DNA from 3 places in the Bradyrhizobium sp. ISRA442 genome. Region 3 is predicted to be linked to each of the others. Evidence: predicted binding sites of a transcription regulator. Region 3 holds the regulator's gene; each other region holds the start of a gene.
What was found. Region 3 encodes LexA, which represses DNA repair genes until DNA is damaged. Its sites were predicted from a motif close to TGTTCNNNNTGTGTTCNG; they were not measured.
Positions count from the first base shown of each region.

Region 1: the regulator LexA is predicted to act here: its motif matches at 5,931-5,948, upstream of MTR72_RS16810 (single-stranded DNA-binding protein).
Region 2: the regulator LexA is predicted to act here: its motif matches at 2,712-2,729, upstream of MTR72_RS38065 (DNA recombination protein RmuC).

Region 1 is NZ_JALGCN010000007.1:57,440-67,931, forward strand. It holds gene MTR72_RS16785 (ABC transporter permease) at 1-67, shown strand, start outside; gene MTR72_RS16790 (ABC transporter ATP-binding protein) at 64-798, shown strand; gene MTR72_RS16795 (alpha/beta hydrolase) at 829-1,755, shown strand; gene gyrA (DNA gyrase subunit A) at 1,752-4,496, opposite strand; gene MTR72_RS16805 (DUF2306 domain-containing protein) at 4,666-5,064, opposite strand; gene MTR72_RS16810 (single-stranded DNA-binding protein) at 5,278-5,769, opposite strand; gene MTR72_RS16815 (outer membrane protein) at 6,226-7,005, shown strand; gene MTR72_RS16820 (outer membrane protein) at 7,240-7,935, shown strand; gene uvrA (excinuclease ABC subunit UvrA) at 8,291-10,492, shown strand, end outside.
Region 2 is NZ_JALGCN010000035.1:7,207-17,698, reverse strand. It holds gene MTR72_RS38075 (AmpG family muropeptide MFS transporter) at 1-1,007, opposite strand, end outside; gene MTR72_RS38070 (GIY-YIG nuclease family protein) at 1,094-1,396, opposite strand; gene MTR72_RS38065 (DNA recombination protein RmuC) at 1,485-2,681, opposite strand; gene def (peptide deformylase) at 2,851-3,378, shown strand; gene fmt (methionyl-tRNA formyltransferase) at 3,569-4,504, shown strand; gene truA (tRNA pseudouridine(38-40) synthase TruA) at 4,624-5,361, shown strand; gene dapE (succinyl-diaminopimelate desuccinylase) at 5,519-6,697, opposite strand; gene dapD (2,3,4,5-tetrahydropyridine-2,6-dicarboxylate N-succinyltransferase) at 6,949-7,794, opposite strand; gene MTR72_RS38035 (pyrimidine 5'-nucleotidase) at 8,013-8,702, opposite strand; gene MTR72_RS38030 (DUF1036 domain-containing protein) at 8,928-9,914, opposite strand; gene argB (acetylglutamate kinase) at 10,130-10,492, opposite strand, start outside.
Region 3 is NZ_JALGCN010000007.1:183,262-193,753, forward strand. It holds gene MTR72_RS17385 (bifunctional diguanylate cyclase/phosphodiesterase) at 1-975, shown strand, start outside; gene MTR72_RS17390 (S41 family peptidase) at 972-2,309, opposite strand; gene MTR72_RS17395 (alpha-hydroxy acid oxidase) at 2,603-3,736, shown strand; gene MTR72_RS17400 (HAD-IA family hydrolase) at 3,766-4,389, shown strand; gene MTR72_RS17405 (hypothetical protein) at 4,560-4,769, shown strand; gene MTR72_RS17410 (molybdopterin molybdotransferase MoeA) at 5,006-6,217, shown strand; gene lexA (transcriptional repressor LexA) at 6,393-7,091, shown strand; gene MTR72_RS17420 (hypothetical protein) at 7,386-7,817, shown strand; gene MTR72_RS17425 (ComEC/Rec2 family competence protein) at 7,906-10,188, opposite strand; gene MTR72_RS17430 (DUF2171 domain-containing protein) at 10,285-10,492, opposite strand, start outside.

The sequences.
Region 1 (10,492 bases), 130 kb from region 3:
GGCATCGGCGATCGGCGCAATCGTGCGTGTGGTGCGCATCGATCCAGCAACGGTATTCATGCGATGAACGAAACCATCATTGAGGCTGCCGAAATCAAGAAAACGCTTGGCCGTGGCGCCAGTGAGGTGAAGGCGCTGCGCGGTATCGACATGACGCTGCGGCGCGGCGAGTTCACACTGCTGATGGGGCCGTCCGGCAGCGGCAAGACGACGCTGCTTCTCATTCTCGGATGCATGCTGGCACCAAGTTCGGGCACGCTCACCGTCTGCGGCATGCCCACGTCCGGTGTCGACAAGGAGGGACTGGCCAAAATGAGGCGCGACCATATCGGCTTTGTGTTCCAGTCCTATCATCTGTTTCCAACGCTGACTGCCGCGCAGAACGTGCAACTCGCCCTCGACATCCGTCGCGAGCGTGGGCGCAAAGCCAGCGAACGGGCCCGGGAAGCTCTCAGCATGGTTGGTCTGGAGCAGAAGGCCGATACGTTGCCGGGCGAACTCAGCGGCGGTGAGCAGCAGAGGGTCGCGATCGCGCGAGCCTTTGTCGCCAATCCCTCGGTCATTCTCGCCGACGAGCCAACCGCTGCGCTCGACGGCAATAACGGGCGAAGCATCATGCGGATTCTGGCTGACACCGCACATCAGCGCGAGCGCGCCGTGCTCGTCGTCACCCATGATCCCCGGGTCATTCCCTTTGCGGATCGCATCGTCGAGATCGAAGACGGCCTGCTGGTCGACACCGAATCCGGCGGACCTGGGCGGCTGCATTTGCCGAAGGCGGCCGCATTCAGGTCGTAGGGTCCGTGCGGATGAAGCAAGAGGAGAATGATGACCCTTCGCGCCGAAATGCTGCGCCTCGGCATCCGCATGTTCCTGAAACGCCACCATCAGCCTTTCGATGTCGGGACGTGGCGGGCGAAAATGCATCGCATGGAGCGATGGGTGCCACATCCGCCAGCCAGCACCGAGACGAGCGTCGTGCGGGCCGGCCGCCTCACACTACACCGGATCGCCACGCCGGCGTCGCGACCGGGGCGCAACCTGCTCTATCTCCATGGAGGGGCCTACATCTCGGGCGCGCCGATCTACTATCGTCACTTCACCTGGCGCATTGCCAATGCGACCAGGTCGACGGTGTGGGCGCTTGAATATCGCCTCGCACCCGAACATCCGTTTCCCGCCGCGCTGGACGATGCCGTGGCGGGTTTTCTCTGGCTCGCCAACGAAACGAGCGCTCCCGGCGAACTGTTCGTAATGGGTGATTCAGCCGGTGGAGGATTGGCGCTGTGCCTTCTCATGAGGTTGCGTGACGAACGTAAGCCGCTTCCAGCGGCAGCGGTTGCCATGTCGCCCTGGACTGATCTGGCGCTCACCGCGCCCTCGTTGACCGAGAATGCCGCGTCAGATCCGATGTTGAATGTGCATGATATTCCGGAATTCGTGCGCTGCTATCTTGCAGGCGCCTACGCGTGTAGCCCCTATGCATCGCCGCTCTATGGCGACGTATCCGGGCTTCCGCCGGTGCTGATTCACGTCGGCAGCGACGAGATATTGCGGGATGATGCGATCCGCATGGCCGAGAAGCTGAAACAGTGTAATCCGCGGAGCCGGCTGGAGGTCTGGCCGCGCATGCCGCACGTCTTCCAGCTCTTCGTCCCCGTGCTGCCGGAAGCCCATGCTGCCATCGCGCAGATCGGAGAATTCATCTCCAACCTGCGATGCGAGGTAACTTTGCCGGCTTCGCGGCCGGCCTAGGCCGCGCTGCCGTTCCCGTTCTCGCCGTTGCCGTTCTCGGTCTCTTCGGTGATGTGCTCGACCGAGACCACGTGCTCGTCCTCGGCGGTGTCGAACACGATCACGCCCTGCGTCGAGCGCCCGGCGATGCGGATGCCTTCGACCGGGCAGCGGATGAGCTGGCCCTTGTCGGTGACCAGCATGATCTGGTCGGCCTCTTCCACCGGGAAGGACGCCACCAGATTGCCGTTGCGGTTATTGACGCTCATCGCGACGATGCCTTTGCCGCCGCGGCCCGTGGTGCGGTACTCGTAGGACGAGGTCCGCTTGCCGTAGCCGTTGACGGACACTGTGAGCACGACCTGCTCCTGCGCCGACATCTCGACATAGCGTTCCTGCGGAAGCTGGAAGCTGCCGGACGTCTCCTCGGCCTCGGCATCCGCCGCCGTCTCCTCGGCGGCGCTTTCACCGGCCACCGCGCGGCGCATCTTCAGGTAAGCCGAGCGCTCGTCCGACGTGGTCTCGACATGGCGCAGGATCGCCAGCGAGATGACCTTGTCGCCGCCGGCGAGCGCAATGCCGCGCACGCCCATCGAGGTGCGCCCAGTGAACACGCGCACGTCGGTGACGGGGAAACGGATGCACTGGCCGCCGGCGGCGGTGAGCAGCACGTCGTCGCGCTCGGTGCAGATCTGCACATCGACGATCGCTTCGCCCTCCTCCAGCTTCATGGCGATGATGCCGGAGCGGCGCACGTCGACGAAGTCGGACAGCTTGTTGCGCCGGACGTTGCCGCCGGTGGTGGCGAACATCACGTCGAGCTGCCCCCAGGTGGATTCATCCTCCGGCAGCGGCATGATGGTGGTGATACGCTCGCCCTGCTCCAGCGGCAGGATGTTGATCAGCGCCTTGCCGCGCGCATTCGGAGCCGCCATCGGCAGGCGCCAGACCTTCTCCTTGTAGACCTGGCCGCGCGAGGAGAAGAACAGCACGGGCGTATGCGTGGAGGCCACGAACAGGCGGCTGACGAAATCCTCGTCGCGGGTCTGCATGCCGGCGCGGCCCTTGCCGCCGCGGCGCTGCGCCCGATAGGCCGACAGCGGCACGCGCTTGACGTAGCCGGCGTGTGAGACCGTCACGACCATGTCCTCGCGCTGGATCAGGTCCTCGTCCTCGACCTCGCCTTCTTGCTCCATGATCACGGTGCGGCGCGGCGTGGCGAACTCCGCCTTCACCTCGGCAAGCTCAGCCTTGATGATGTCGAGGATACGGGCGCGCGAGCGCAGGATGTCGAGGTAGTCGCCGATCTCACCGGCGAGCTTGGACAACTCCTCGCCGATCTCGTCGCGGCCGAGCGCGGTGAGGCGCGCCAGACGCAGTTCCAGAATCGCCCTGGCCTGCTCCATCGACAAGCGGATCGTACCGTCCGCGTTGATGCGGTGACGGGGATCGTCGATCAGCGTGATGATGTCCTCGACGTCCCGCGCGGGCCAGTCGCGCGTCATCAGCGTCTCGCGCGCGGCAGCCGGCGTGGGCGAGGTCCGGATCACACGGATGATCTCGTCGATATTGGCGACCGCAATCGCAAGGCCGACCTGCTCGTGCGCCCTTTCGCGCGCCTTGCGCAGCTTGTATTTGGTCCGGCGCGTCACGACCTGCTCGCGGAAGCCGACGAAGATCGTCAGCATGTCCTTCAGGTTCATTGTCTGCGGACGGCCGGAGTCGAGCGCGACGGCGTTGACGCCGAAAGAGGTCTGCAGCGGCGTGAACTTATAGAGCTGGTTCAGCACCACGTCGGGCATGGCATCGCGCTTGAGCTCGACGACGACGCGGTAGCCGTCGCGGTCGGACTCGTCGCGCAGGTCGGAAATGCCCTCGATCTTCTTTTCCTTGTAGAGCTCGGCGATGCGCTCCACCATTGTCGCCTTGTTCACCTGATACGGAATCTCGGTGATGACGATCGCCTCGCGCTCCTTGCGGATCGTCTCGAACTCGACCTTGCCGCGCATCACGATGGAGCCGCGGCCAAGATGATATGCGCTGCGGATGCCCTGGCGTCCGAGAATGATGCCGCCGGTCGGGAAATCCGGACCCGGGATGATGTTGTTGAGCTCGTCGATGGTAAGCGACGGATTGTCGATCAGCGCCACGCAAGCGTCGATCACCTCGCCCAGATTGTGCGGTGGGATGTTGGTGGCCATGCCGACCGCGATGCCGCCGGCACCGTTGACCAGCAGGTTCGGGAACCTGGCCGGCAGCACCACCGGCTCTTTCTCGGAGCCGTCATAGTTGTCCTGGAAATCGACGGTATCGTCGTCGATGTCCTCGAGCAGCTTCAGCGCGATCTTGGTCAGGCGGGACTCGGTGTAACGCATGGCCGCCGGCGGATCGCCGTCGACGGAGCCGAAATTGCCCTGCCCGTCGATCAGCGGCGCGCGCATCGAGAAGTCCTGCGCCATGCGTACCAGCGCGTCGTAGATCGCCTGGTCGCCATGCGGGTGGTATTTACCCATGACCTCGCCGACGGCACCGGCGGACTTCTTATGCTTCTTGTCCGGAGTATCGCCGCGATTGTTCATCGCGAACAGGATGCGGCGATGCACCGGCTTCAACCCGTCGCGCGCATCGGGCAGCGCACGCGCCACGATCACGCTCATCGCGTAATCGAGATAGGACTTCTTCATCTCCTCGTAGATGGAAACGGGGCGAATGTCCGAGGGTTGCGCCGGCTGGTCGCCGGGCTTGTTGTCGTCGTCAGCCAAGGGGAAATCCGGTGAGGTTTTGTCTGGGAATCATATAGCGCATCGAGCGCGTGATAACCACCCTCGCAAGGTCCCCAGGAAGCGCTTTTTCCGCTTATTTTTCCAACGACTTACACGCTCTATAGCACTGCCCCCGGAACCGCCGGAACGTGCCGCCGGAAACCACTCCTCAAGCGCCGAAAATCACACGGTGCATGATGCGTCCGGGCACCAGCGTGAACAGGCCCGCCACCACCAGCGCGCCGGTAAAGATGAAGATCATCATCCGGCGATGATCGGCGACGCGATGAGTATGGGCGCGCCACACCGCCAGTGGCAGCACCACCAGCGTGAAGATCGACAGGAGATGGATCGGGCTGAACGGGCCAACCAGCCGGATCTGGTGGATCCAGAATGACGACGCGGCCACGACGGCCATCAGGACGACCCAGATCCAGCCGATCGTCCGATGCGGCAGCGTGCCCTTGGGCGCCGCGAACTGAACGAGGCCAAGCCCGAACGCGGCCATGGCCGCGAAGGCATGCAGCGGAATGGCCGGCGCGGCCTCAAGCAGTGGCGCGAGGCTCATGGGCGGGCGACCTCCAGAGCGGCGGAAACGGCAATGTGAATAGAATTAACATCAAGTTAATACCATTCACATCGCGCCCCGGTCAAAAGCTCAGGCGCAATCTGAAGCAAGGCCCGGAAATGCCAAGCCCTATCAGACGATTGGTAAGGAATTTTGCCGCTTTACGCGAGTTAGCGGGATCCAAGATGCGAGGTACCCTGCGCCCTCGCGGCCTCAGAACGGGATGTCGTCATCCATGTCGCTGTTGCGACCGCCGCCAGCGGCCACAGGACGGCGCGGAGCGCTGCTGACCGGACCGCTGGAGCCGAAGTCGCCGCCCGGCTCCTCGCCGAAGTTGCCGCCTCCTCCGCCGCCACGGCCGTCAAGCATCGTGAGGTTCGAGTTGAAGCCCTGGAGCACGACTTCGGTGGAGTATTTCTCCACCCCGCTCTGATCGGTCCATTTGCGGGTCTGGAGCGCGCCCTCGACGTAAACCTTCGAGCCCTTCTTCAGGTACTGTTCGGCGACCTTGGCGAGACCCTCGTTGAAGATCACCACGCGGTGCCACTCGGTCTTTTCCTTGCGCTCGCCGGTCGCCTTGTCCCGCCAGGTTTCCGAGGTCGCGATCGACAGATTTGCGATCGGTCGCCCGTCCTGGGTGCGGCGGATTTCCGGATCCTTGCCGAGATTTCCGACCAGAATGACCTTGTTGATGCTTCCCGCCATCGCCGCTCTCCACTCCAAACGTCACTGAATTTCGAAAAAGGCCGCACGTTGCCGCGCCATTCGCCCGTTGGGGGGACCCTATACGCTCGCAAGGCGCTTGCAGCCGCCGATCAGCCCGCCACCCCTCAACTTATCCCCACATATAGCATCGGCGGCCGCCTTGTTCCAGATTTGTTCTTGGCGGAACCAACGGAAGGCTGTGACGGCTGAATGACACGGATGCGTCGAGAAAGTGGCAAACCGAGATGGAACTTTTTTGGGTTCCCGCGGACAGTGGAAACCACTTAACATTCATTAACTTACCGGCTCTGTCGTTCGTCAGCGGCTGTTGCATTTCGGAGACGGACTCGGGTGCGACATTAAGCTAGGGTTGTCTCGGAATTAGTTCATATGGGCGTCGCGCCTAATTGACCGCTTCGGGGATTTCGAGAAGCGGGCGAAACTGGGGAGACTGCAATGAATAAGATTTGGGTGGGTGCAATCGGAGCTGTGGCACTGAGCCTGTCAGCTCCAGCGAGCGCGGCGGACCTCGCCGCGCGTCCGTACACCAAGGCTCCGCCGCCTGCGGTGGCCGCGGTCTACGACTGGAGCGGCTTCTACATCGGCATCAACGGCGGTGGCGGCACCAGCCACAAGTGCTGGGACTTCGTGGGCGTTGGCGGTACGCTGTTCGGTGAAGGATGCCACAACGCGACCGGCGGCACGGTCGGTGGACAGATCGGCTATCGCTGGCAGTCGACCAACTGGGTGTTCGGCATCGAGGGCCAGGGCAACTGGGCTGACTTCTCGGGCGACAATGTCAGCCTCATCTTCCCCGGCAGCGCGCTCGTCACGGGCGACCGCAATCGGTCGCGAATCGACTCCTTCGGCCTGATCACTGGCCAGATTGGCTATGCCTGGAACAACGTCCTGTTCTACGTGAAGGGCGGCGCCGCGGTGGTCGGCGACAAGTTCGATATCTTCGCTGCCTCTGGCACGCCCTTTGCGGGCACCCTGCTTGCTTCGGCCCGCGACACGCGCTGGGGCGGCACGGTCGGCGCTGGCCTCGAGTTCGGATTCGCGCCGAACTGGTCGGTCGGTGTCGAATACGACCACATCTTCCTTGGCAATCAGACCAGGGACTTCACCACGCCCGGCGGCCTGTTCTTCCAGACCGATCGCATCAGCCAGAATGTCGATATGGGTCTCGTCCGCGTGAACTATCGCTGGGGCGGCCCGGTGATCGCAAAGTACTGATATCACCCGGATATCGATCGGCGCTTCAAGGCCGGCCTCGCGCCGGCCTTTTTGCTGCGCGCTGCTGAACAATAGGTCAGCAATGCAGCCCGTTTTCTGACCTGTTGTGACTTTTGGGGTACACAACTTCCAGCTTCGCTGGTGTAAGCCGGCTGCAGTTGGACGAGAGCGTCCGATGTCCTTCCTTTCGCACGGAAGGCAAAAACAGAAACCGGGACTGGGACTGAATTGAAGATGAAGAAGGTTTTGTTGGCTTCGGCCTGTTTGTTCGCACTGGGCGCATTTGCTCCCGCCACGGCTGCCGATCTCGCAGCCCGCCACTACACCAAGGCTCCGATCGCTCCGGCCGCGGTCTACAACTGGACCGGCTTCTACCTCGGTGTCGTCGGTGGCGGCGCGTGGGAAAATTCCTCGACCGACCCGAAAATGAAGGGCGGCTTTGTCGGCGGCACGGCCGGCTACAACTGGCAGGCCGGCAACGTCGTGTTCGGCCTCGAAGCCGACGGCGCCTGGGCTGACGTCAGCGCTTCGGTGACCGGCGCCACCGTCGTCCCCGGCTTCGGTGTTGCGACCGCAACGGCGAGCTCGAAGACCGATGCGATGGGCACCGTGCGCGGCCGCATCGGCTGGGCGGTCAACCAGGTCCTGTTCTACGGCACCGGCGGCTATGCCTGGATCGACAACAAGATCAGCCTCTCCGCACTCGGCATCACCGCGTCGGACAGCAAGTGGCACTCCGGCTGGACCGTCGGCGCCGGCGTCGAAGCGTTCTTCGCGCCGCAGTGGTCGGTCAAGGGCGAGTATCTCTATCGCAGCCTCGCCGGCGAGACCTATTTCTCCGGCGCCCTGCCCTCGGGCACGCTCAACTTCCACACCGTGCAGGTCGGCGTGAACTATCACTTCGGCGCCCCGGTGGTCGCGAAGTACTAAGCTTCGCCCCAACGCCATCGCGTTACGAAAGGCCGGCCTTGCGCCGGCCTTTTTGTTCTTGCGCGCTCCTGCTCAGGCGCCGATCACGCGATCCGTATTCGACTGCGAACGAAGCGCCGACAGCCGCTACCGAGCGTTGCTACTGCCACGTGCCGCCAGCGCACCAACAATCCGTTGACGATTCGCAACTCGCACTGGAAATCCGCCCTCGTTCTTCCTACGTTCGCTGACATACCCATCGGCGCCGATCCCGGTTCCCGGCAAAGCGCGCGCCTGAACGCTGGCGCGGCCGCGCGCCTTTGGGATTTTCCCGTTGGGTTTGGGTTCTTGTTTTCGGTTCTTGGGGACCACCAGGATGGATGAAGTGATCAAGGCGAAGCGCCAACAGCAGAACGCGGGCTCGAGCCTGCGCGCAATTACGATCCGTGGCGCACGCGAGCACAACCTCAAGAACATCGACGTCGAGATCCCGCGCGACAAGCTCGTGGTGTTCACGGGCCTGTCCGGCTCCGGCAAATCCTCGCTCGCCTTCGACACGATCTATGCCGAAGGCCAGCGCCGTTACGTCGAGTCGCTGTCGGCCTATGCGCGCCAGTTCCTGGAGATGATGCAGAAGCCGGACGTCGACCAGATCGATGGCCTGTCGCCCGCGATCTCGATCGAGCAGAAGACGACCTCGAAGAACCCGCGCTCCACCGTCGGCACCGTCACCGAGATCTACGACTACATGCGCCTGCTCTGGGCGCGCGTCGGCGTGCCCTATTCGCCGGCCACGGGCCTGCCGATCGAGAGCCAGACCGTCTCGCAGATGGTCGACCGCGTGCTGGCGCTGCCCGAGGGCACGCGCCTCTATCTGCTCGCGCCGGTCGTGCGCGGCCGCAAGGGTGAGTACAAGAAGGAGCTCGCCGAATGGCTCAAGAAGGGCTTCCAGCGCGTCAAGATCGACGGCACCTTCTACGAGCTCGCGGAGGCCCCTAACCTCGACAAGAAATTCCCGCACGACATCGACGTCGTGGTCGACCGCATCGTGGTGCGCGCCGATATCGGCCAGCGTCTCGCCGAGAGCTTTGAGACCGCGCTGAAGCTCGCCGAGGGCCTCGCCGTCGTCGAGTTCGCCGACACGCCGGCCGCCGCGCCTGCGGAAGAGAAGAAGAAGACCGCAAAGATCCACGACAAGAGCGGCCCCGAGCGAATCCTGTTCTCGGAAAAGTTCGCCTGCCCGGTCTCCGGCTTCACCATTCCGGAGGTCGAGCCGCGGCTGTTCTCGTTCAACAATCCCTATGGCGCCTGCCCGGCCTGCGGCGGCCTCGGCATCGAGCAGCATGTCGACGAGGATCTCGTCATCCCCGACAAGGAGCTCACTCTTCGCAAAGGCGCGATAGCGCCCTGGGCCAAGTCGTCGTCGCCCTACTATGTGCAGACGCTGACCGCGCTCGGCAAGCACTACAAGTTCGCGCTCGACACCAAGTGGAAGGACCTGCCGAAGAAGACGAGAGACGCGATCCTCTACGGCTCCGGCGACGACGAGATCAAGTTCTCCTACGAGGACGGCGTGCGCTCCTACGACACCAAGAAGCCGTTCGAGGGCGTCATCACCAACATCAACCGCCGCTATCGCGAGACCGAGAGCGAGTGGGCGCGCGAGGAGCTGGCGAAGTATTTCCACGACGTCCCCTGCGAGGCCTGCAAAGGCTTTCGGCTCAAGCCCGAGGCGCTGTGCGTCAAGGTCGGGGGCAAGCATATCGGCGAGATCTCCGAGCTGTCGGTGAAGCGCGCCGGCGAGTGGTTCGAGGGCGTGCCGGAGGCGCTGAACGCGCAGCAGAAGGAGATCGCGAGCCGCATCCTCAAGGAGATCCGCGAGCGCCTCACCTTCCTGCTCGACGTCGGCCTCAACTATCTCACCCTCTCCCGCTCCTCCGGCACGCTGTCCGGCGGCGAGAGCCAGCGCATTCGCCTCGCCTCGCAGATCGGCTCGGGGCTGACCGGGGTGCTCTACGTGCTGGACGAGCCCTCGATCGGCCTGCACCAGCGCGACAATGCCCGCCTGCTCGATACGCTCAAGCGGCTGCGCGACCTCGGCAACACCGTGGTCGTGGTCGAGCATGATGAGGATGCCATTCGCTTGGCCGACTACGTGCTCGACATCGGCCCCGGCGCCGGCATGCATGGCGGCAACATCGTTGCCGAAGGCACGCCCGCCGAGATCATGCGCAACCCGAAATCGCTGACCGGCAAATATCTCACCGGCGAGCTCGAGGTCGAGGTGCCGGAGCGGCGCCCGCCGAACCATCGCCGCACCATCAAGGTGGTGAACGCCCGCGGCAATAACCTGAAGAATATCACGGCCGAGATCCCGCTCGGCCTGTTCACCTGCGTCACCGGCGTCTCCGGCGGCGGCAAGTCGACGCTGCTGATCGACACGCTCTACCGCGCCATCGCCCGCAAGCTGAACGGCGCGAGCGAAGGCGCCGCTCCGCACGACCGCATCGAGGGCCTCGAGCACATCGACAAGATCATCGACATCGACCAGTCGCCGATCGGCCGCACCCCGCGCTCG
Region 2 (10,492 bases), on a different contig from region 3:
ATCCACAAGCTCGTCGCCAGCGAATAGCGCCGCGCGACGAAACCGCCGGCGAAGCCGCCGATCAGCGTTGCAGCAAGGCCGACACCCTTCACGATCGCCGCATAGTCGTTGCGGGAAAAGCCGAGATCGATCACGAACGGCGCCGTCATGGTGCCTGAGAATGCGTCGGTGAATTTGAACAGTACAACGAAGGCGAGCGCGGCGAGCGCATCCTTGCGCGACAGGAATTCCGAGAAGGCGCCGATCGCGGCATGCAGCACGCGCGCGATCGCGGTTTCGGCTTGCGTCGCGGCTTCGGCCCGCACCGATTGCTCGGGCTCGGTCGCGATAAGCGCCGTGATCGTGCCGATCAGCACCATCGCCGCCATCACCACATAGCCCCACATCCAGGCGGACGACCTCGCAATGCCGGTGCCCTCGAAGCCGGAGACGATGAACAGCGCGCCGGCTGTCGAGACCAGCATGCCGATGCGGTAGGCTGCGACATAGGACGCCATGCCGGCGGCCTGCTCGCTTTCAGGCAGGCTCTCCACGCGAAAAGCGTCGACCACGATGTCCTGCGTCGACGATGTCGTCGCGACGAGCAGCGCGCCGACCGCGACGAAGAATGGCGAGCGCGCCGGATCGGTCAGCGCCAGCAGCAGGATCGAGACGATCAGCAGAAGCTGCGAGAACAAGAGCCAGCCGCGCCGGCGGCCGAAGGCGCGCGTGAATAGCGGCACATGCAGCGCATCCACCAGCGGCGCCCACAGGAACTTCAGCGTGTAGGGCGTGCCGACCAGCGCGAACAGCCCGATGGTCCCGAGATCGACCCCGGATTCCCGCATCCACACCAAAAGCGTCGATCCCGATAGCGCCAGCGGCAGCCCGGAGGAAAAGCCGAGAAATAGCACGATCAGCACCCGCGGTTGCAGGTACACGGCAAGGCTATCGCGCCAGGAGGCGGCGGAGGCCTCAGTGCCGGCGGTCGCCGGGGCAGTTCCGGAAGTCGCGTCGGGTGCGGTCATGGGGAGGTGTTAGCAGATTCTGGCCGCCACAAGCGAGGTGTCGTCGCCCGGCTTGACCGGGCGACCCAGTATTCAAGAGGCCGAAGTTATCGGGGACCCGCTATTCCCGAATAGAGATCGTTCCAGTCTAGGTTGTCCTTCTCGATCAGCGCGATTTTCCACGCGCGCTTCCACTTCTTCAGCCGCTTCTCCCGCTTGATCGCATTCTCGGGATCATCGAACTGCTCGAAGTAGACGAGCCTTACGACGTCGTAGTCCTTCGTGAAGCTCTCAATCAGTTTCAGCTTATGTTCTGCCACCCGGCGGATGAGATCGTTGGTCACGCCGATGTAGAGCGTGCCACCAATCTTGCTGGCGAGAATGTAGACGTAGTAGCTGCGTGCGCCCATCTGCCGTCTCTGGAATACTGGGTCGCCCGGTCAAGCCGGGCGACGACAGCGAAATTGGGGCGACAGCGTACCGGACCTGGGAGGAGAATCACTCCCCCGCCTGGAGCTTGCGCGGGAACAGCTCGGGCGCGCTTGTCACCAATCGCGGCCCCTCAGGCGTGTCGCTCTTGCTGAAATCGAGCTCTTCGATTCTTCCGGCGCGCTTTTCGATCTTGTCGGCGGAGATCAGCACCTGCCGCACGTCCTCGTTCACGTCGGAAAAATGCTTCTGCAGCTTCAGCACGCGGTCGCGCAGGCGGCCGAGATCGTCGCCGAGCTTGATCACTTCGGTGCGGATCTGGTCGGCGGCGTCGCGCATGCGCGCGTCCTTCATGATCTGCTGCATCACCTGGATCGCCAGCATCAAGAGCGAAGGCGACACCAGCACGACGCGGGCGCGATAGGCCTTCTGGATCACGTCGTCAAAGCCGTCATGGATCTCGGCGTAGACCGATTCCGACGGCACGAACATCAGCGCCATCTCCTGGGTCTCGCCGGTGACGAGATATTTTTCGGCGATGTCGCTGACATGCTTCATGACGTCGCCGCGCAGCCTCTGCGTGGCAATTCGCCGCTCTTCATCGCTGCGCGCATCGTGCAGCGCGGTCATGGCTTCCAGCGGAAATTTCGCGTCGATGCAGAGCGGCCGCTGATCCGGCAGGAACACCACGCAGTCCGGCCGCTTTCCGGTCGAGAGCGTGAACTGGAACTCGTAGGAGCCCTTCGGCAGTCCGTCCTGGACGATCGCTTCCATCCGCGCCTGGCCGAACGCACCGCGCGACTGCTTATTGGCGAGCACGTCGCGCAGGGTGGTCACCTGCGTGGTGAGGTCGGTGAGGTTCTTGTGCGCGCTGTCGATGATGCCGAGCCGCTCGTGCAGTGCGCGCAGGCTCTCCATGGTGTTGCGGGTCGAGTGCTCCATCGACTGGCCGACGCGATGGGTCACCGAATCCAGCCGCTCGTTGACCGCGCGCGCCATCTCGGCCTGGCGGCCGGCGAGCGCCTGGGTCATGGCATCGACCCGGCCCGAGGCCTCGCTCTGGGCTCGCAGCATCTCGCTCAGCCGCTCCTCGAGCTCGTCGGCCCGGATGGTCTGGGCCATCGCAAGTTCCGCGCCGCGCCGGGAAGAGCGTGCGATGATGGTGGCGATCGCCACGAGCAGGATGATGACCAGCGCGCCGAAGCCAATCAACGCATCGATGGTGCGCACCGGCCAGTCGCCAGCCATGAAAATGATCTCGTTCATGCAGCCCTTCTAGCCGATTCGCACACAGAGGCGAACGAAGAGGGAACGCGTTCGGTTAACAGTCCGCTAATTTTTTATGGTTAACGAGACCCTAAGTTTTATGGTTACCGGACCGTTAACGGGTTCCCAGCGCATTGACCGCATCCGGCGCGCGGCTTAAATCGCCGCCATGGCCCTCAGAGAAATCATCATCCTGCCCGACAAGCAGTTGCGTCTGGTCTCCAAGCCGATCGAGAAGGTCACGCCGGAGATCCGCAAGCTTGCCGACGACATGTTCGAGACCATGTATGACGCGCCCGGCATTGGCCTGGCGGCGATCCAGGTCGCGCAACCGCTGCGCCTGATCACCATGGATCTCGCCAAGCGCGACGAGAACGGCGAGACCAAGCACGAGCCGCGCGTCTTCATCAATCCCGAGATCCTTTCCGCGTCCGAGGAGCTCTCGGTCTACGAGGAGGGCTGCCTCTCGATCCCCGAATATTACGAGGAGGTCGAGCGGCCCGCGAAGGTGCGCGTGCGCTTCACCGATCTCGACGGCAAGGTGCACGAGGAGGACGCCGAGGGGCTCTACGCCACCTGCATCCAGCACGAGATCGACCATCTCAACGGCGTGCTGTTCGTCGACTATCTGTCGAAGCTCAAGCGCGACCGCGTGTTCAAGAAGTTCGAGAAAGCCGCCAAGCGCGCCGGAGAGTGAGTTTTCGTGCTGCCCCGTACTTCCTGCACTCCCTCCCCCCTTGCGGGGGAGGGGCGGGGAGGGGGTGGCCCAGGAAATGGTGTATCTGGGGCGAAGAACTAGTTCGCTCTCGAGCCGAGCGTGCATGCCGTGTGGCACCCCCTCCCTAGCCCTCCCCCGCAAGGGGGAGGGAACGTACCGAGTCCTTGTCATGTCCCTCCGCCTGATCTTCATGGGTACGCCCGATTTTTCCGTGCCGACGCTGCTCGAGCTGGTGGCGCATGGCCACGAGATCGCGGCGGTCTATACCCGCGCGCCGAAGCCGGGCGGGCGGCGCGGCCTGCAATTGCAGCCGACGCCGGTCGAGGAAGCGGCGCGAAAGCTCGGCGTGCCCGTGCTGACGCCGAAGACGCTGAAGACACAGGAAGCGCTCGACGCGTTTCGCGCGTTCGACGCGGACGCGGCCGTCGTCGTCGCCTACGGCATGATCCTGCCGCAGGCGATCCTCGATGCGCCAAAGCTCGGCTGCTACAATCTGCATGCCTCGCTGCTGCCGCGCTGGCGCGGGGCGGCGCCGATCAATCGTGCGATCATGGCCGGCGACGCCGAGACCGGCGTCATGGTGATGAAGATGGACGTCGGCCTCGACACCGGCGATGTCGCCATGGCCGAGCGTCTTGCAATTACCGACAACATGACCGCTGCCGATCTGCACGATCGCCTCGCCCGCCTCGGCGCCGATCTGACGGTGCGCGCGATGGCCGCGCTCGACCGCGGCGGCCTCCAGCTCTCAAGGCAGAGCGAGGACGGCGTCACCTACGCCGCCAAGATCGACAAGGCCGAGGCACGCATCGACTGGAGCAAGCCCGCGCGCGCGGTGCTGCGCCACATCCATGGCCTGTCGCCGTTTCCCGGCGCCTGGGCCGAGCTCGCCGGGCTGAACGAGAATGCGCGCGTAAAGATCCTGCGCTGCAAACTGGCGAAGGGCGCGGGCGCGCCGGGCGATGTCCTCGACGACCAGTTCACCATCGCCTGCGGCGAGGGCGCCATCCGCATCATCGAGCTGCAGCGCGAAGGCAAGGCGCGGATGCAGGCCGCGGACTTCTTGCGCGGCGTGCCGCTGAAGGCGGGCACGAGATTCACCTAACACTGTCATACCCCGCGAAGGCGAGGTATCCAGTACGCCGAGACCCCTCGGTTGAACGGATAGGCTGCGGAGTACTGGATCGCCCGCACAAGGCGGACGATGACACCACCCGGATTGAGATGCCCCGCTACAAGCTCACCATCGAATATGACGGCGCGCCGTTCTGCGGCTGGCAGGTGCAGGAGACGCTGCCCTCGGTGCAGGGCGCGCTCGAGAAAGCTGTGAAGGCGATGACCGGCGCGGATGTGCGGGTGCATGGCGCCGGCCGCACCGATGCCGGCGTGCACGCGCTCGGGCAGGTCGCGCATGTCGACATCGAGAAGCCGTTTGCGCCGGACCGCATTCGCGACGGGCTGAATGCGCATCTGCGCCCGAATCCGATCGCCGTGCTCGATGCTGAGATCGTGCCCGAGAGTTTTGAGGCGCGCTTCTCGGCGATCAAGCGCCATTACCGCTACCGCATCGTCAACACCCGCGCCAATCTCGCGCTTGATGTCGGTCACGCCTGGCGCGTGCCGCGCAGGCTCGACACCGATGCGATGCATGGGGCAGCCCAGCGCCTGATCGGCAAGCACGATTTCACGACGTTTCGCGATACCGAATGCCAGGCCAAGTCGCCGGAGAAGACGCTCGATCAGCTCGACGTGCTGCGCGACGGCCGCGAGGTAACGATTCTCACCTCAGCGCGCTCGTTCCTGCACAGCCAGGTTCGTTCGATGGTCGGCTCGCTGGTCTGGGTCGGCGAAGGCCGCTGGACCGCAGACGATCTCTCCGCCGCCCTCGAAGCCCGCAACCGCGCCGCCTGCGGCATCGTCGCCCCGCCGGAGGGGCTGTATCTGGTGCGGGTGGATTACTGACGCGAGGGCGCGCTCTCGCCACACCCACCACTGTCATGCCCCGCGAAGGCGGGGCATCCAGTACGCCGCGGCTTCTCCGTATTCGTCGCAGTCTCTGGAATACTGGATCGCCCGATCAGGTCGGGCGATGACGGCAGAACGTGTGGCGCATCAGAGTTTAAGCGAAATACCGCGCAAGTATCCCGCGATAGACCTTCGTCAGCTTCTCCAGATCCACCACCGGCACGCGCTCGTCGACCTGGTGCATGGTCTGGCCGACCAGGCCGAACTCGATCACCGGGCAGTAGCTCGAGATGAAGCGCGCGTCCGACGTGCCGCCGCTCGTCGATAGCTCGGGCTTGCGCCCCGTCACCTCCTCGATCGCGGCGACGGCGAGGTCGGTGAACGGGCCGGGCTTGGTCACGAACACGTTGGAGTTCGAGGGCTCCCAGACGATGCGGGCGCGGATGCGGTTGCCGCAGGCTTTTGCCAGCCGCGCCTCGACCAGCTCGCGCAGGCTCGCCTGGGTGTGGTTGTCGTTGTAGCGGATGTTGAACTTGGCGCGGGCCTGGCCGGGGATGACGTTGGAGGCGCTGTTCCCGACGTCGACCGAGGTGAATTCGAGATTGGAAGCCTGGAACTGCGCGCTGCCATGGTCGAGCGGCTCGTCGGAGATTGCCACGATCAGCCGCGAGATGTCCGGCACCGGATTGGACGCGCGGTGCGGATAGGCGACATGGCCCTGCACGCCGTCGACGTAGAGCGTGCCGGATTGCGAGCCGCGGCGGCCGACCTTGATGGTGTCGCCGAGCACCTCGACATTGGAGGGTTCGCCGAGCACGCAATGATCGAATTTTTCGCCGCGCTCGGCGGCCCATTTCAACAGCTTGATCGTGCCGTTGATGGAGACGTCTTCCTCGTCGCCGGTGATCAGGAACGAGATCGAGCCCGAGCCTGATTCTTGGCCGTCCGCGCGCGGCTTGCCGCCGTTCGCGGCGAGATGCTCCAGCACCGCGGCAACCGAGCAGGCGATCCCGCCCTTCATGTCGACCGCGCCGCGGCCGTGCAGGAAGCCGTCTTTCACCTCGCCGGAGAACGCACCGACGCTCCAGGCGCTCTCGTCGCCGGGCGGCACCACGTCGGTGTGACCGGCAAAAGTAATGTGCGGACCTTCGGTGCCGATCCGCGCGTAGAGATTGTCGACGTCGGCGGTGCCTGCCTCCGAGAAGGTCACGCGGTGGCAAATGAAGCCGGCCGTCGTGAGCGCTTTTTCAAGAACTCCCAGCGCACCGGCATCGGCCGGGGTTACCGAGGGACAGCGGATGAGATCGCGGGCAATGGAGAGAGCATCGGTCATGTGCTCCGCTTAACATGCATGCTGCCGGGCGGGCTAGAGGCCGCCCGGTGATTGGCGCGATGGAGGGATGGTGGGTTCGATTGAGTGGGCTGGCGCCGCAGTTCACCTCGCCCCGCTTGCTGGGAGAGGTCGGTCGCGAAGCGACCGGGTGAGGGGGACTCTCCGCGAGGGCAACACCCACCGTCTTTGCGGATGTGCCCCTCACCCCAACACTCTCCCCGTAAGAACGGGGAGAGGGAGAGGATCGAGTCTCAATCCCGCAGCAATTCGTTAATGCTGGTCTTGGCGCGGGTGCGCTCGTCGACGCGCTTGACGATCACGGCGCAGGCGGTGCTCGGGCCGATCTGGCCGTTCTTCATCGGCTTGCCGGGAAGGGCGCCAGGCACCACCACCGAATACTCAGGCACTTCGCCAATGAAGACTTCGCCGGTTTCGCGGTCGACGATCTTGGTCGAGGCGCCCAGGAACACGCCCATCGCCAGCACCGCGCCCTTGCGCACGATCACGCCCTCGGCGACCTCCGAGCGCGCGCCGATGAAGCAGTCGTCCTCGACGATGACAGGCTCGGCCTGCAGCGGCTCGAGCACGCCGCCGATGCCGGCGCCGCCGGAGATGTGGACGCGCTTGCCGATCTGCGCGCAGGAGCCGACGGTGGCCCAGGTGTCGACCATGGTGCTCTCATCGACGAAGGCGCCGAGATTGACGAAGGAGGGCATCAGCACGACGTTCTTGGCGATGAAGGCCGAGCGGCGCACCACCGCGCCCGGCACCGCGCGAAAGCCGGCATCGCGAAAGCGGTTCTCGCCCCAGCCTTCGAACTTCGAGGGCACCTTGTCCCACCAGGTCGCCTTGCCCGGGCCGCCGGGAATGACGCCCATGTCGTTGAGGCGGAAGGAGAGCAGCACCGCCTTCTTCAGCCACTGATTGACCTTCCACTTGCCGTCGGTCCCGCGCTCGGCGACGCGCGCCTCGCCCTTGTCCAGGATCTCCAGCGCCTGATCCACGGCCTCGCGGACCTCGCCCTTGGTCGAGGTCGAGATGCCGTCGCGCGCGTCGAAGGCGCTGTTGATGGTGGATTCGAGGGCTTGGAGGGACATCGGGATTTCCTCTCGGGAAGGCAGGGTCTGGCGATGGATTGGGGGGCTTTTTCGGGATTTGGGTGGGAGGAGTCAAGCTTGGTTCGCCGTCATCACCCGCGAAAGCGGGTGATCCAGTACGCCGCGGCGGTCGTGATGAATCGAGACAGCAGTGACTACTGGATACCCCGCCTTCGCGGGGTATGACGCCTCATTGGGGCTTCATCTCCGCTACGGCGTCACCGCGACAGCCTCGCCAAAAACCCCGTCAGGTCGTCGGTGACGTGGTCGACATGGGCGGCGTCCCGGCCCTCCAGTTCCCAGTCTTCGCGCACCACCTCCTGCGTGCCGTCGGGCACCACCAGAACGGTGGTCATGCCGAGCGTGTGCGGGACGGTGAGGTTGCGCGCGAGGTCCTCGAACATCGCGCTGCGGGTCGGATCGACGGCATGGTCTGCGAGAAATTTCCGGTAGGTCTGCGGCGCCGGCTTCGGTTCGAACTCGGCGGCGATGATGTCGAACACGCCGTCGAAATGCGAGACCAGGCCAAGCCGCGCCAGCACCGCGTCGACGTGGTCGACCGAGCCGTTGGTCAGGATCAGCTTGCGTCCCGGCAGCTTCGCGATGGCTTCGCCGAGCGCCGGGTTCGGCTCCAGCGGCGAATGGTCGATCTTGTGGACATAGGCGAGATAGTCGTCGGCGCGCACGCCATGCAGGGTCATCATGCCGCGCATGGTCGTGCCGAAGCGCAGGTAATAGTCCTTCTGGATTTTGCGCGCTTCCTCGGGCGTTACGTTCAGCCAATTGCACACGAACTCCCCAATCCGCGCGTCGACCTGCTGCCATAGGTTGACGTGATGCGGATAGAGCGTGTTGTCGAGATCGAACACCCAGGTGTCGACGTGCGCGAAGGTGCGGGGTTGGTTCATCACAATACTCTATCCGTCCATTGAGGCGGTGGCCCCGCCCTCAATCGTCGTCGCGGCGAAGGCCGGGACCCATAACCCCAGGGAGTGGTTTGGCGAAGACTGACAACCACCATCTCGCATCACAACCAAATCCTGTGGCTATGGGTCCCGGCCTTCGCCGGGACGACGGCGGTGTTTGTGGCGCCAGCGTTCCGATCATTGCAGCAGCGATCATGGCTTCAGCCATCACGGCATCGCAAAGCGCAGCGTCTTGCCGCCGCTCGACATGTCGACCGCAGCAAAGCCCGTGGCAGCAAAGCCGCGTGCGGGACAATCGTTCTGCTCGTGGGTTTCGAACTTGCTGTCGCGCGTGCAGAGCTGCCTGTCGCCGCCCCAGTTGAGCGGGCGGTCCTTCAGCTTGATGGTACGGTTGTCGCCATCGACGGCCTCGGCGAAGCTGAAGAGCTGCTTCGGCTGGCCGGTCACGTCGGGATGCAGGCATTTGCCGGGATCGATGCGATACCAGCCACGGCTCGTCACGGACTTGCCGTCATCGGTGGCGACCGCCGCCATCACCTTGTGGGGCGTGTCATTGCACCAGGTCAGACCGCTTGCCGAGGGCGTCTGCACCGCATCCACCATGGTCTTGAAGAAGTTCGGCGATGACACGATGTCGGACGAAAGCCCGCGGCTCTTCAGGAACGCGGCAAGTGCTCCTTGCGTCTTCGGCCCGTCGACACCGTCGATCGGCGCGGCGTCATAGCCCGCGATCACCAAGAGCCGCTGGATGCCGGCGAGCCGTGCCTGCTCGTCGTCATATTCGGAATCCTCGGCGAGATAGGCGACGAAATTGTCGTCGTCGCCCCGCGTCGGCGTCACTTGCGTGAAGGCGGCTTGGGTCTGACCGCTGCGGCATTGCCGCGCCGCGGCGATGACGAAATTGTCCTGCGCCACGCAGAGCATGTCGCGGCCGTTCTGCGGGATGGGCGAGGTGCCGTAAACGCCGAGGGCGCGGGCGTTGAGCAGGATGCGGTCGGCGGTCAGCGTGCCCTGCACCACCACGCGGCAGGTGGCGGGATCGATTCTGAACCAGCCGCGCGTCGCTGTCGCGGCTTTGTCGTCGATGCCGATCGCGGCCTCCACGACGTAGGACATGCGGTTGCAGATCTTGAGATCGGCGATGGCCGGTGCGGAGGAGAAGAAGAACGAGACGGCTGCGGCCGGTAACGTCATCAGGAAGCGGGTGAAGGCCGAGCGGCGGTGCCGCCTCGCTCTCCGCTCGTCATGGCCGGGCAAAAGCGCGGAGCGCGTCTCAACCGACAAGTCCCGGCCATCCAGGTGCGCCCGCGCGTGCGGAGAGGCGTGGATGCCCGGGTCATTTGAGCGAAGACGCGCTTCGCGCTCTTGCCCGGGCATGACGACCTTTTTCCGCTGCTCGCGTTCCCGCATCACTTATGGATCAGCGTACCCGTGCCCTGATTGGTGAAGAGCTCGAGCAGCACGGCGTGCTGCATCTTGCCGTCGATGATGACGACGCCCTGCACGCCCTGTTCGAGCGCATAGATGCAGGTCTCGACCTTCGGGATCATGCCGCCGGAAATGGTGCCGTCGGCGATCAGCTTGCGCGCGTCCTTCACCGAAAGCTGCGGGATCAGCTTCTTGGACTTGTCGAGCACGCCCGGCACGTCGGTGAGGAGCAGCAGGCGCTTGGCCTTGAGCGCGCCGGCCACGGCACCTGCAAAGGTGTCGGCGTTGACGTTGAAGGTCTGGCCCTCCTTCGAGGTCGCGAGCGGCGCCAGCACCGGGATCAG
Region 3 (10,492 bases):
CACCATCTCACCACCGACGCCAGCATCGGCATTGCGCAGGCGCCGCGGCACGGGACGGCGCTGGACCAGATCCTGAAGAACGCGGACATGGCGATGTACGCCGCCAAAGCTGCGGGCCGGCGTACCCATCGCTTCTTCGAACCGGAGATGGACGCATGCGTGCGCGAACGGCGGCAGCTCGAGATCGATCTGCGCCACGCCATCGCCCATGGCGGCCTCGAGGTCTACTACCAGCCCTGCCTCAGCCTGAAGGACGACCGCATCACCGGCTGCGAGGCCCTGGTGCGTTGGCGCCATCCCGAACGAGGCATGGTCTCACCGGCCGAGTTCATCCCGATCGCGGAGGATACCGGCCTGATCAACGAGATCGGTGAATGGGTGCTGGCGACCGCCTGCCGCGACGCGGCGAGCTGGCCCGACGACATCCGTCTCGCCGTCAACGTCTCGCCGGTACAGTTCAAGAGCGGCACGCTGGCGCTGAAGATCATGGCGGCGCTCGCCGCGTCCAACCTGCCCGCGAGCCGGCTCGAGCTCGAGATCACAGAGGCCGTGCTGATCCGCGACGACGAGACCGCGCTTGCGATCCTGCACCAGCTCCGCGCGATCGGCGTGCGCATCGCGCTCGACGATTTCGGCACCGGCTACTCGTCGCTGAGCTACTTGCACCGCTTCCCGTTCGACAAGATCAAGATCGACCGCTGCTTCGTCAACGACATCGCCGGTCCCGACGGCTCGTCCAGCATCGTGCAGGCCGTCGTCAACCTCGCCAGCGCCCGCCGCATGACCACCACGGCCGAGGGCGTCGAGACCGAGGAGCAGCAGCGCCTGTTGCGCACGCTCGGCTGCTCCGAGATGCAGGGCTATCTGTTCAGCGCCGCGAAATCGGCCGACAAGGTCCTGGAGCTATTCGCGCTGCACCGCAGCCGGCTCGCGCGGCGCGGCGGCCATCAGGGCCGCCGCCGCGAGGCGAGCTAGTTCGGCACCGCCGCCTTCGGCGCGGGCTTCGCAGCCGCCGCATTCACCGTAACGCCGTGCAGGAAGTCGTAGGCCGCATGCAGGGCCTTGTCGTCCTTCTCTTCCGGCGGAACGTAGGACTGCGAACCGGTCTGCTCGGAGCCGCCGACGGCGGAGAGATGGCCGCGCATCGAGGCTTCACCCATGGTGTCGACGCGGCCCTTCAGCTCCGCCGGCACGTCCTGGAGGATCTCGATGTCGGGAGCGATGCCCTGGGCCTGGATCGAACGGCCCGACGGCGTGTAGTAGCGCGCCGTGGTCAGCGCCAGCGCGCCATTACCGGAGCCGAGCGGAATGATCGTCTGCACCGAGCCCTTGCCGAACGAGCGCGTGCCGATCAGCGTCGCGCGCTTGTGGTCGTGCAGCGCGCCGGCCACGATCTCGGAGGCCGAGGCGGAGCCACCATTGATCAGGACGATCAGCGGCTTGCCCTTGGTGAGATCGCCGCCATGCGCGGTGAAGCGCTGGGTCTCTTCCGGATTCCGGCCGCGGGTCGACACCACCTCGCCACGCTGCAGGAACGCGCTCGACACCGAGACGGCCTGGTCGAGCAATCCGCCCGGATTGTTACGCAGGTCCATCACGTAGCCGGCGAGCTTCTCCTGCGGGACCTCCTTGGAGATCGAGGCAATCGCCTTCTTGAGGCCGTCGGTGGTCTGCTCGTTGAAGGAGGTGACGCGGATATAGCCGATGTCGCCGTTCTCCACATGGAATCGCACCGGGCGCACATGGATGATCTCGCGCGTGATGGCGATGTCGAGCGGAGCATCTGCGCCCTTGCGCACGATGGTCAGCTTGGTCTTGGTGTCGACCGGCCCCTTCATCTTGTTGACGGCCTGCTCGAGCGTCATGCCCTGCACGGCCTCGCCATCGATCTTGCTGATCAGGTCGCCGGACAGGATGCCGGCCTTGGAGGCCGGCGTGTCGTCGATCGGAGAGACGACCTTGACCAGGCCGTCCTCCATGGTGACTTCGATGCCGAGGCCGCCGAACTCGCCGGAGGTGGTCTCCTGCATCTCGGTCCAGGACTTGTCGTTCATGTAGCGCGAATGCGGATCGAGCGAGGTCACCATCCCCGTGATCGCGCCCTCGATCAGCTTGGCGTTGTCGGGCTTCTCGACATAGGTCGCCTTTACACGCTCGAAGACCTCGCCGAACAGGTTAAGCTGGGAATAGGCGTCGTCCACGCTCGCCGCCGCCCTCGCCGCCCAGTGTCCGCCCTGCGGACCGGTCATCAGAAGGGTCAGACACGCGCCGGTGAGCGCGCCGAGGGGAAACAGCAGGGTTTTCCGCATGGATTGATTGGCCTTTTTCGCTGGCGGTTGGCAGGCGCCATGCAAATGGCGATCCAACCCGCTTCTCACAACACCATTCTGGTTTCTTCAAGGCCGGCCTGACACGCCGGCGGGTACACCGCAAAATCCGCTTCGTGCCGGCCTAAATTTTTGGCAACGTTCCGAAACCGTTTCGCGCAATGCGAGAATCGGCCGCCGGACCACGCTTCGCAGCTATGCGATTTTAGGATGGTTTTGGAGGGCCGAACGGGATAGGCGATGACTTAAGGCTTCAAATTCTCGGGAGGATAACAATGAACGAAGCGCCCCGCATCCGGCCGGAACGGAACGTCGAACTCGGCGCCAGCAACGAGCCGTTCCAGAACCTGCACGAATTTATCCGGAAGGCGCGCTCCAACCTCAACCAGAACGCCTGGGACTACATCGTCGGCGCCGCCGAGACCGAGACCACCATGCGCCGCAACCGCATGGCGCTCGACGAGATCGCGTTCCGGCCGCGCGTTCTGCGCGATGTCCGCAAAGTCGACGGTTCCGTCGAGCTGTTCGGCCGGAAGATGCGCCTGCCGGTCGTCCTGGCGCCGGTCGGAGCGCTCGAGATCTTCGATCCGCATGGCGCGGCCAGCGTGGCGCGCGGCGCCGGCGCGTTCGGGGCAGCGCATATGCTGAGCTCGGTATCCGACCCGGGCCTGGAAAAGACTGCCGAGGCCGCGCCCGGTGCGCTACGCTTCTATCAGCTCTATGTCCGCGGCGACGACGCCTTCGTCGAGGATGTCGTCAGCCGGGCCGTGAAGAACACCTATGCCGCTTTTTGCCTGACCGTCGACACCGCCCATTACAGCCGCCGTGAGCGTGACATCGCCAAACGCTATGTTCGCGAGAGCCGCCTGCGCGCCACCGGTGGCGACTTCCAGAAGGGGCTGGAGTGGCGGACCGTGAAGATGATCAAGGACAAGTTCAAGATCCCGCTGATCCTCAAGGGCATCGCCACCGCCGAGGATGCGTTGATCGCGCTCGATCACGGCGTCGAATGGATCTACGTCTCCAACCATGGCGGCCGCCAGCTCGATCACGGCCGCGGCGCCATGCATGTGCTGCCCGAAATCGTCGAGGCAGTGAAAGGACGCGCCAAGATCATGGTCGATGGCGGCATCTGCCGCGGCACCGACATCGTCAAGGCGATCGCGGCGGGCGCCGACATGGTCGGCATCGGCCGGCTGCAATGCTGGGCGCTGGCGGCCGCGGGCGAAGCTGGCGTGACGCGGATGCTGGAGCTGTTGGAGGACGAAGTGCTGCGCTGCCTCGGCCTCTTGGGCGCCACCTCCTTCGCCGAGATCGACAAGTCCTGCCTGCATCCGGCGACCGCCACCAACGCGCCCAGCGTGTTCAGCGCATTTCCGCTGCTCGACATCGAGCCCTATCGGTATTGATCTTGCCGATACTGACCTGAAAGGACGCAATGACATCGCTCTCTCCCGGCAGCGCGGATGCCCTCCTCTTCGATCTCGGGCGCGTCGTGCTCGACATCGATTTCTCCAGGACGATCGCCTGCTGGGCGGGACATGCCGGCTGCAAGCCCGAGGCCATCGTCGCGCGCTATGTGCGTGACGAGGCCTACAAGCTGCACGAAGTCGGCAAGCTCAGTGACGCGGCATATTTCGACTCGCTGCGCTCATCGCTCGGCATCAGCCTTTCGGACGCGCAGTTCCTGGAGGGCTGGAACGCGGTGTTCACGGGGGAGATGCCCGACATCGCGGAGCTGTTGCCGCGTGCGGCGAAGCACATGCCGCTGTACGCCTTCTCCAATACCAACCAGCCGCATGTGGACTATTTCTCGAAGGAATATGCCGACCTGCTCGGCCATTTCCGCGAGCTGTACCTGTCGTCCAGCATCGGTCTGCGCAAACCGGACGCCGAAGCCTTCGACCATGTGGTGGGCGCCATCGGCGTGCCGGCCGAGCGGATCGTCTTCTTTGACGACCTCGCCGAGAACATCGAAGGGGCGCGGGCGCGCGGACTGACGGCGGTACACGTGACCTCGCCCACCGACGTCGGACATGCGCTGACGGCGCTGGGGATCTGAGGGCCGGCGTTCTGGTGGCTTTGCTTGATCCTGCCGACGTTCACGGGAACCCATCGGCCCGCGACGAGGAACCAAATCACTTTGTGCATTTTTGTGCAGAGTTCCTGGAACGGAATGCCTGATTCCGGACTCTTGAGTTCGTCGGGGATTTCTACATCGGACTGATCGTCGTGTTGGGTAAAGCCTACCTCACCAAGCAAGCCTCTCTCCTGCTCGAATTCGCCAGAACCACGTCGGACTCGGATCTCTCAGCCAAGCTGATTAGCAAGGCCGCCGATCTGAAATCGCAGGCCGATCCCCTGCCCGACAAGGATCAAAGTCCCAACGCGCCCGATGTGGCCAAGGATGCTAGTCGGAACGAGCCGACGGGAGCGGATTGATGTTGACCATGGCCCTTGTTGCTTTCGTTCTTGCGATCGCTGCGCGGGTGCCAGTCTGCAGCGTCATCCAGATCATGTCGCACCGGACCTGAATCCAATCATCTCACAAGCGTAGAAGCCGGCACGATCGTTCGTCCGGACGCCGGGTTTTGCTTCGGCGCACGCGCTCGGCTAGAACCCTTGACGCCGAGACGGTTCGATTTGCCAATCGACTTGCCAAGCAGGAGATTTCGCCCGTGGCCCTGATGCCGGTTTCTGACGCGCTTGCCGCGGTGCTGGCCGGCGTGGAGCCGCTATCCGAAGAGATGATCGCGCTGGAAGGCGCCTTTCACCGCGTACTGGCACGCGACGTCACCGCCCGGCGTACGCAGCCCCCCCAGGCAATGTCGGCGATGGACGGCTATGCCGTGCGCGCGAGCGATGCGGCCAAGGTCGATGCGCAGCTCAGCGTGATCGGCGAGGTCGCGGCGGGCCGGCCGTTCGCGCCAACGCTGGGTGCCGGCGAGGCGGTCCGGATCTTCACCGGCGGCGTGATTCCCAACGGCGCAGATGCCGTCGTGATCCAGGAGGACACGGTCGCGGACGGCAAGCGCATCACGATCAAGGAGGCCGCCGTCGCCGGACGGCATATCCGGCGCGCCGGCGTCGACTTTTCCGAGGGCGACGTGCTGCTACGGGCAGGCGCCCGCCTCACCGAGCGAAGCCTGGCCCTCGCCGCCGGTATGAACCATCCTGACCTTCCCGTCCGCCGCCGCCCGAAGGTCGCAATCCTCGCCACCGGCGATGAGCTGGTGATGCCGGGCACAACACCCGGCCCCGGCCAGATCGTCTATTCCAACGGCTATGCGATCCACGCGCTGGCGCGCCGGGAGGGCGCCGACACGATCGACCTTGGGATCGCCGCCGACACCCTGGAGGCCACCACCGCCGGTATCCGCTCCGCCCGCGAAACCGGCGCCGACGTCCTGATCACGACCGGCGGTGCGTCGGTCGGCGATCACGATCTGGTCCAGCAGGCGCTCAAGGCCGAGGGCATTGCGATGGCGTTCTGGAAGATCGCGATGCGGCCGGGCAAGCCGATGATGCATGGCCATCTCGGCGCGATGCGCGTGATCGGCCTGCCCGGCAATCCGGTCTCGTCTTACGTTTGCGCCTTCCTGTTCATGGTGCCGTTGATTCGCGCGCTTGCGGGCCGTCAGCCCGTTCACCACCGCCGCGAGCGCGCCGTAGTCGGGGGCGAGCTCGCCGCCAACGACATGCGCGAGGACTATCTTCGCGTGCGCCTCGAAGAGCGCGACGACGGCACGCTGGTCGCGGTTCCCGTCAACAATCAGGACTCTTCTCTGCTTGCAAATCTCGCTGCGGCACAGGCACTTCTCGTGCGGCCGCCGTTCGCGCCGAAGGCCGAAGCAGGCGCGCCCTGCGAGGTGTTGCGGCTGCCCGCTTGAACGAGCCGGCCGCGCGTGTTCCGCGAAGTTTATCGTGTTCACGCAAAATTAAGCAGTTGCGGAACACATATCGAACATATAGTGTCCGTTCATGATTTGTTTCGAGCATCTAGCGGTGCGCCGCTAACTTCAGCGTCTCGGAATCGAACGACATCAACCGGGGGATTTGGTCGAGATGTTAACGCGCAAACAATACGAGCTTCTGCGGTTCATCAGCGAACGCCTGAAGGAAAGCGGCGTGCCGCCCTCCTTCGACGAGATGAAGGACGCGCTCGATCTGCGCTCGAAGTCGGGCATCCATCGCCTGATCACCGCACTCGAGGAGCGCGGCTTCATCCGCCGCCTGCCCAATCGTGCCCGCGCCATCGAAGTGATCAAGCTGCCCGAGCTTCAGGCCGCGGCCGGCAATCGGCGCGGCTTCACGCCGAGCGTCATCGAAGGCAATCTCGGTAAGGTACGCGGCTCCAGCGCCCCCGTGGACGAGGGTGAACGTCCGGTCGCTGTGCCCGTGATGGGCCGCATCGCGGCGGGCACGCCGATCGAGGCCTTGCAGACCCGCAGCCACACCATCAGCGTACCGCCGGACATGCTCGGCTCGGGCGAGCATTACGCGCTCGAAGTGCGCGGCGATTCGATGGTGGAGGCCGGCATCCTCGACGGCGACATGGCGCTGATCCAGCGCAACGAGAGCGCCGACACCGGCGACATCGTGGTGGCCCTGATCGACGACGAGGAAGCGACCCTGAAACGCTTCCGCCGGCGCGGCGCCTCGATCGCGCTCGAGCCGGCCAATGCGGCCTACGAGGTGCGCATCCTGCCGCCGAACCGCGTAAAGATTCAGGGCAAGCTGATCGGGCTGTACCGGAAATACTGAGCGTCTTCGGCGAGGCGTGAGCCGATGCAAGTCGCGTGGAGCAATCGACCTCCGCCGCGTGTTGTGCAGCGCCGGTGAATTCAGGATTGATCTCGACGAGCGCAACAGAAGAAAATTCGCACGAGCCTGCTTTGTTCCAAAGGCTCTTGCTCAACGCAGAAAAGATAATGTGATCGGCAGGTCTGCACGCAAGTCGCAGATTTGCCCTCAACATCGCATATCATCGGAGCCTTCCTGATAGAGGCCTGGGCCTCCGGGGGCACGGGTCGCTATCTCTTATGAGGAGCACTTGCGATGTGTGACTACAGCCTGCATGCCGTCGCGACCCGTCCCGCCCAGGTCGGTGAGACGATCGTCACGACAACCTTCCGCGGCACCTCGACGCGCGGCTTCGCTTCGGAAGCCGATCTCTCCGTCGCGGTCTGCCTGCTGCCGGGAACGGAGCTCGCCTTCGCCGACAACGTCCGCTACGACAATCGCTGGATCTGGACGCGCACCATCAACTCCCGCGTCGGCAAGTTCGGCAAAGTCGATCCGCACATTCCCGATCGCCATCATGACGCGATCGAATTCCCCGACGGCAAATATGTGCTGGTGACGCAGCTCGTCGAAGGCCAGCGCGCAACCGTGCTGCAATTGCCGGTGACCCAGCCGGCCGGTGAGCACAAGCCGCAAGTCGCCGCTGACAGGCCGCAGCCGACCGTTACGCGCCTGCCGATCGGCTGACGCGTAATATTTGAGCATGATCTCCGCGCAAACGCATTCCGCGTTTGTCGCGAAGGGAAAAACGCTACACACTTTTCCGGATCATGCGTCAGTCCTCGACCTGAAGGTCGGCCTCCGACGGCGTTGCGTCCCTGGAGCGCGGTGCGGCCGGCCGTGGCGCGAGGTTTGGTTCATAATAGCCATCGCCGGCGATTGCCGGCGACCAGGGGCGATTTGCGCCCCTCGCCCTCACCGCCTGCACCGCAAAGCCGTCGCCGCGGCGCGCGAGCGCCAAGCCGCCCTGGCTCATGAGACGATCCCGGTCGACCACCATCGCCGCACAATCGGGCGGCGCGGGTCTCGCTGTCACCACCAGCGCAGCCCGGCTGCAATCATCCGAGAGCGCATCCACGCGCAGCGCCAGCGCGATCAGGCGGCCGTCGGCGAGCGGGGTCACGCATCCGGATTCGTCGCATGACACGCCGCTACCGAGCGATGCATCACCGGCGCTGCGCGGATCGGCATCGGCCGCAAGCCACTCCTTGGCGAGGAACGCGTCCTTGTTCGCCGCGATGAGATGCAAGCGGCCGTCGCTGCCGCGCACTGCGATGTTACGCCCGTCGCCTGCGATCAGGACGTCCGGCTGGCGCACGGACACCGCCCACACAATCGCTGCGACCAGCACGAGCGCACCGGTCCAGCGCAAGGGCGTGCGCAACAGGCCCATCAGGACGATGCCGATGCTCGCCGCGATCAGCGGGGCGATGCCGAAAGCGGCAATGCGGCCGACCGCGCCCGGAAGATTCGCAACCCACTGCGCGACCACGACCATCCAGTCGATGCCGACACCCATCAGCCACCAGAACACGCCGTCGAGCCCGAACGGCGCTGCGATCAATCCCAACAGCCCGGCCGGCATCACCAGCGCCGAGACCACCGGCATCGCCGCGAGGTTCGCGAGCACACCGAACGGCGTGACGCGGTGAAAGTGGAAGGCGGCATAGGGCGTGGTCGCAAAGCCCGCGATCAGCGAGGCCAGGAACAGCATGGCGATCTCACGGCCGCCCCACAGCGCAATCCGCGCCGTCGCCGAATGATCGGGTGAGGCAAACAGGTTCGGCATGCCGATCTGCACCAGCGCAACCAGCCCAAGCGTTGCCGCAAACGACATCTGGAAGCTCGGATGCACCAGCGCCTCCGGCGCGACCGCAAGCACGATCAGCGCGGCCACCGCCAGCGTGCGGAACGTGATGGCTCGGCGATCGACCATGACCGCGATCAGCACCACTGCGGTCATGAAAAACGATCTTTGGGTCGCGACCTCCGCGCCGGAGAGCAACAGATAGAACGCCGCGGCGACGAGCGCGGCAGCGGCCGACCACTTCTTGATCGGAAAGCTGACGGCCAGACCCGGGATCAGCGCGAGCAATGCGCGGATCGCGAAGAAGACGACGCCGGCGACGACCGCCATGTGATAACCCGAAATCGAGAGCACATGGCCGAGGCCGGAGATGAACATGGCATCGTTCACCGGCGTGGTGATCGCATCGCGCCGGCCGGTGAGCAGCGCAGTGGCGATCGCGCGATTGTCGCCGTCGAGCGTGGCGCGGATGCGCGCATCGATGGCATCGCGCAGCCCCTGCATGAAGGCTGCATAGCGCAGTCGCAAGCCTCCGCCGTCGGGCGGCGCGGAAGCCGTGATCGTACCCATCACGAAGCCGGAGGCGCCGATACCCTGGAAGAACATGTCGCGGGAGAAATCGTAGCTGCCGGGACGCAGGGGCGAGAGCGGCGGCATCAGCCGCGCCTTCAACTGCACGAAGCTGCCGACTTCGGGCGCAGTGCCCTTGCGCACCGAGAGGCGGACGCGTTCGAGCGTGACGTCGCTGCGCTGGGCCTCCATGCCGGTGACGCGCAGCACGAAACGGTCGGTGCGCTCGCGGATGTCGCGGGTCTCGACGAAGCCCGACAACGACACGGAATAGAGCGGCTTTGCCAGCACGGTGTGCGCGATGCGCGCGGTCTTCCAGGTCGCCATGGCAAAACCGGCCGCTGCGGCGGCGACCATGATTGCCACGACAAATAGCCGGCTGCGGCGCAACAGAACGGCGCCAACCATCAGCAGCAAGGCCATGGTCGCGGTCGCCCAGAGCACCGGCTCGTGATCGGCAGCGAAATAGAGCGCGATGCCGGTGCCGAACGCCACGGGCACCCACGGCAGCAGCCGCCCCGCGCCCGCTTCGGCACGCGCCCAGGCCCGCAATGTGTCCGCAAGCAACGACCAGCGGCCGAGGTCCGCCGGCACCAGGCCACCGGCTGGTGCGGCGCGGCCGACCGGCCACGTTCCGGCTACTACCCCCTGGGACCGCACTGGCCGGCCCGGCTCCGCCATTCCCCTGCACCTTGCGATACGCGATGGGGGCGGAGGCTACCGGAACGTGCAGGCGCCCGAATAGCGGTACGGATCAGGAACGGACCGGGGGAGCCCCTACTTTTCCTCTTCCATCGTCACGGCCACCGCTGCCTTGGCGGAGAGCCGCACCTTATTGCCCTCGATGTCGGCGACCAGGCCCTTGTCGATGAAATGATGATGGCCCTTGTGGCTGCCCTCGCCGCTGTCCTTCTTGGTCAATTTGATGCGGTTGCCCTCGACCCGGTCGACGGTGCCGATGTGGACGCCGTCGGCGCCGATGACT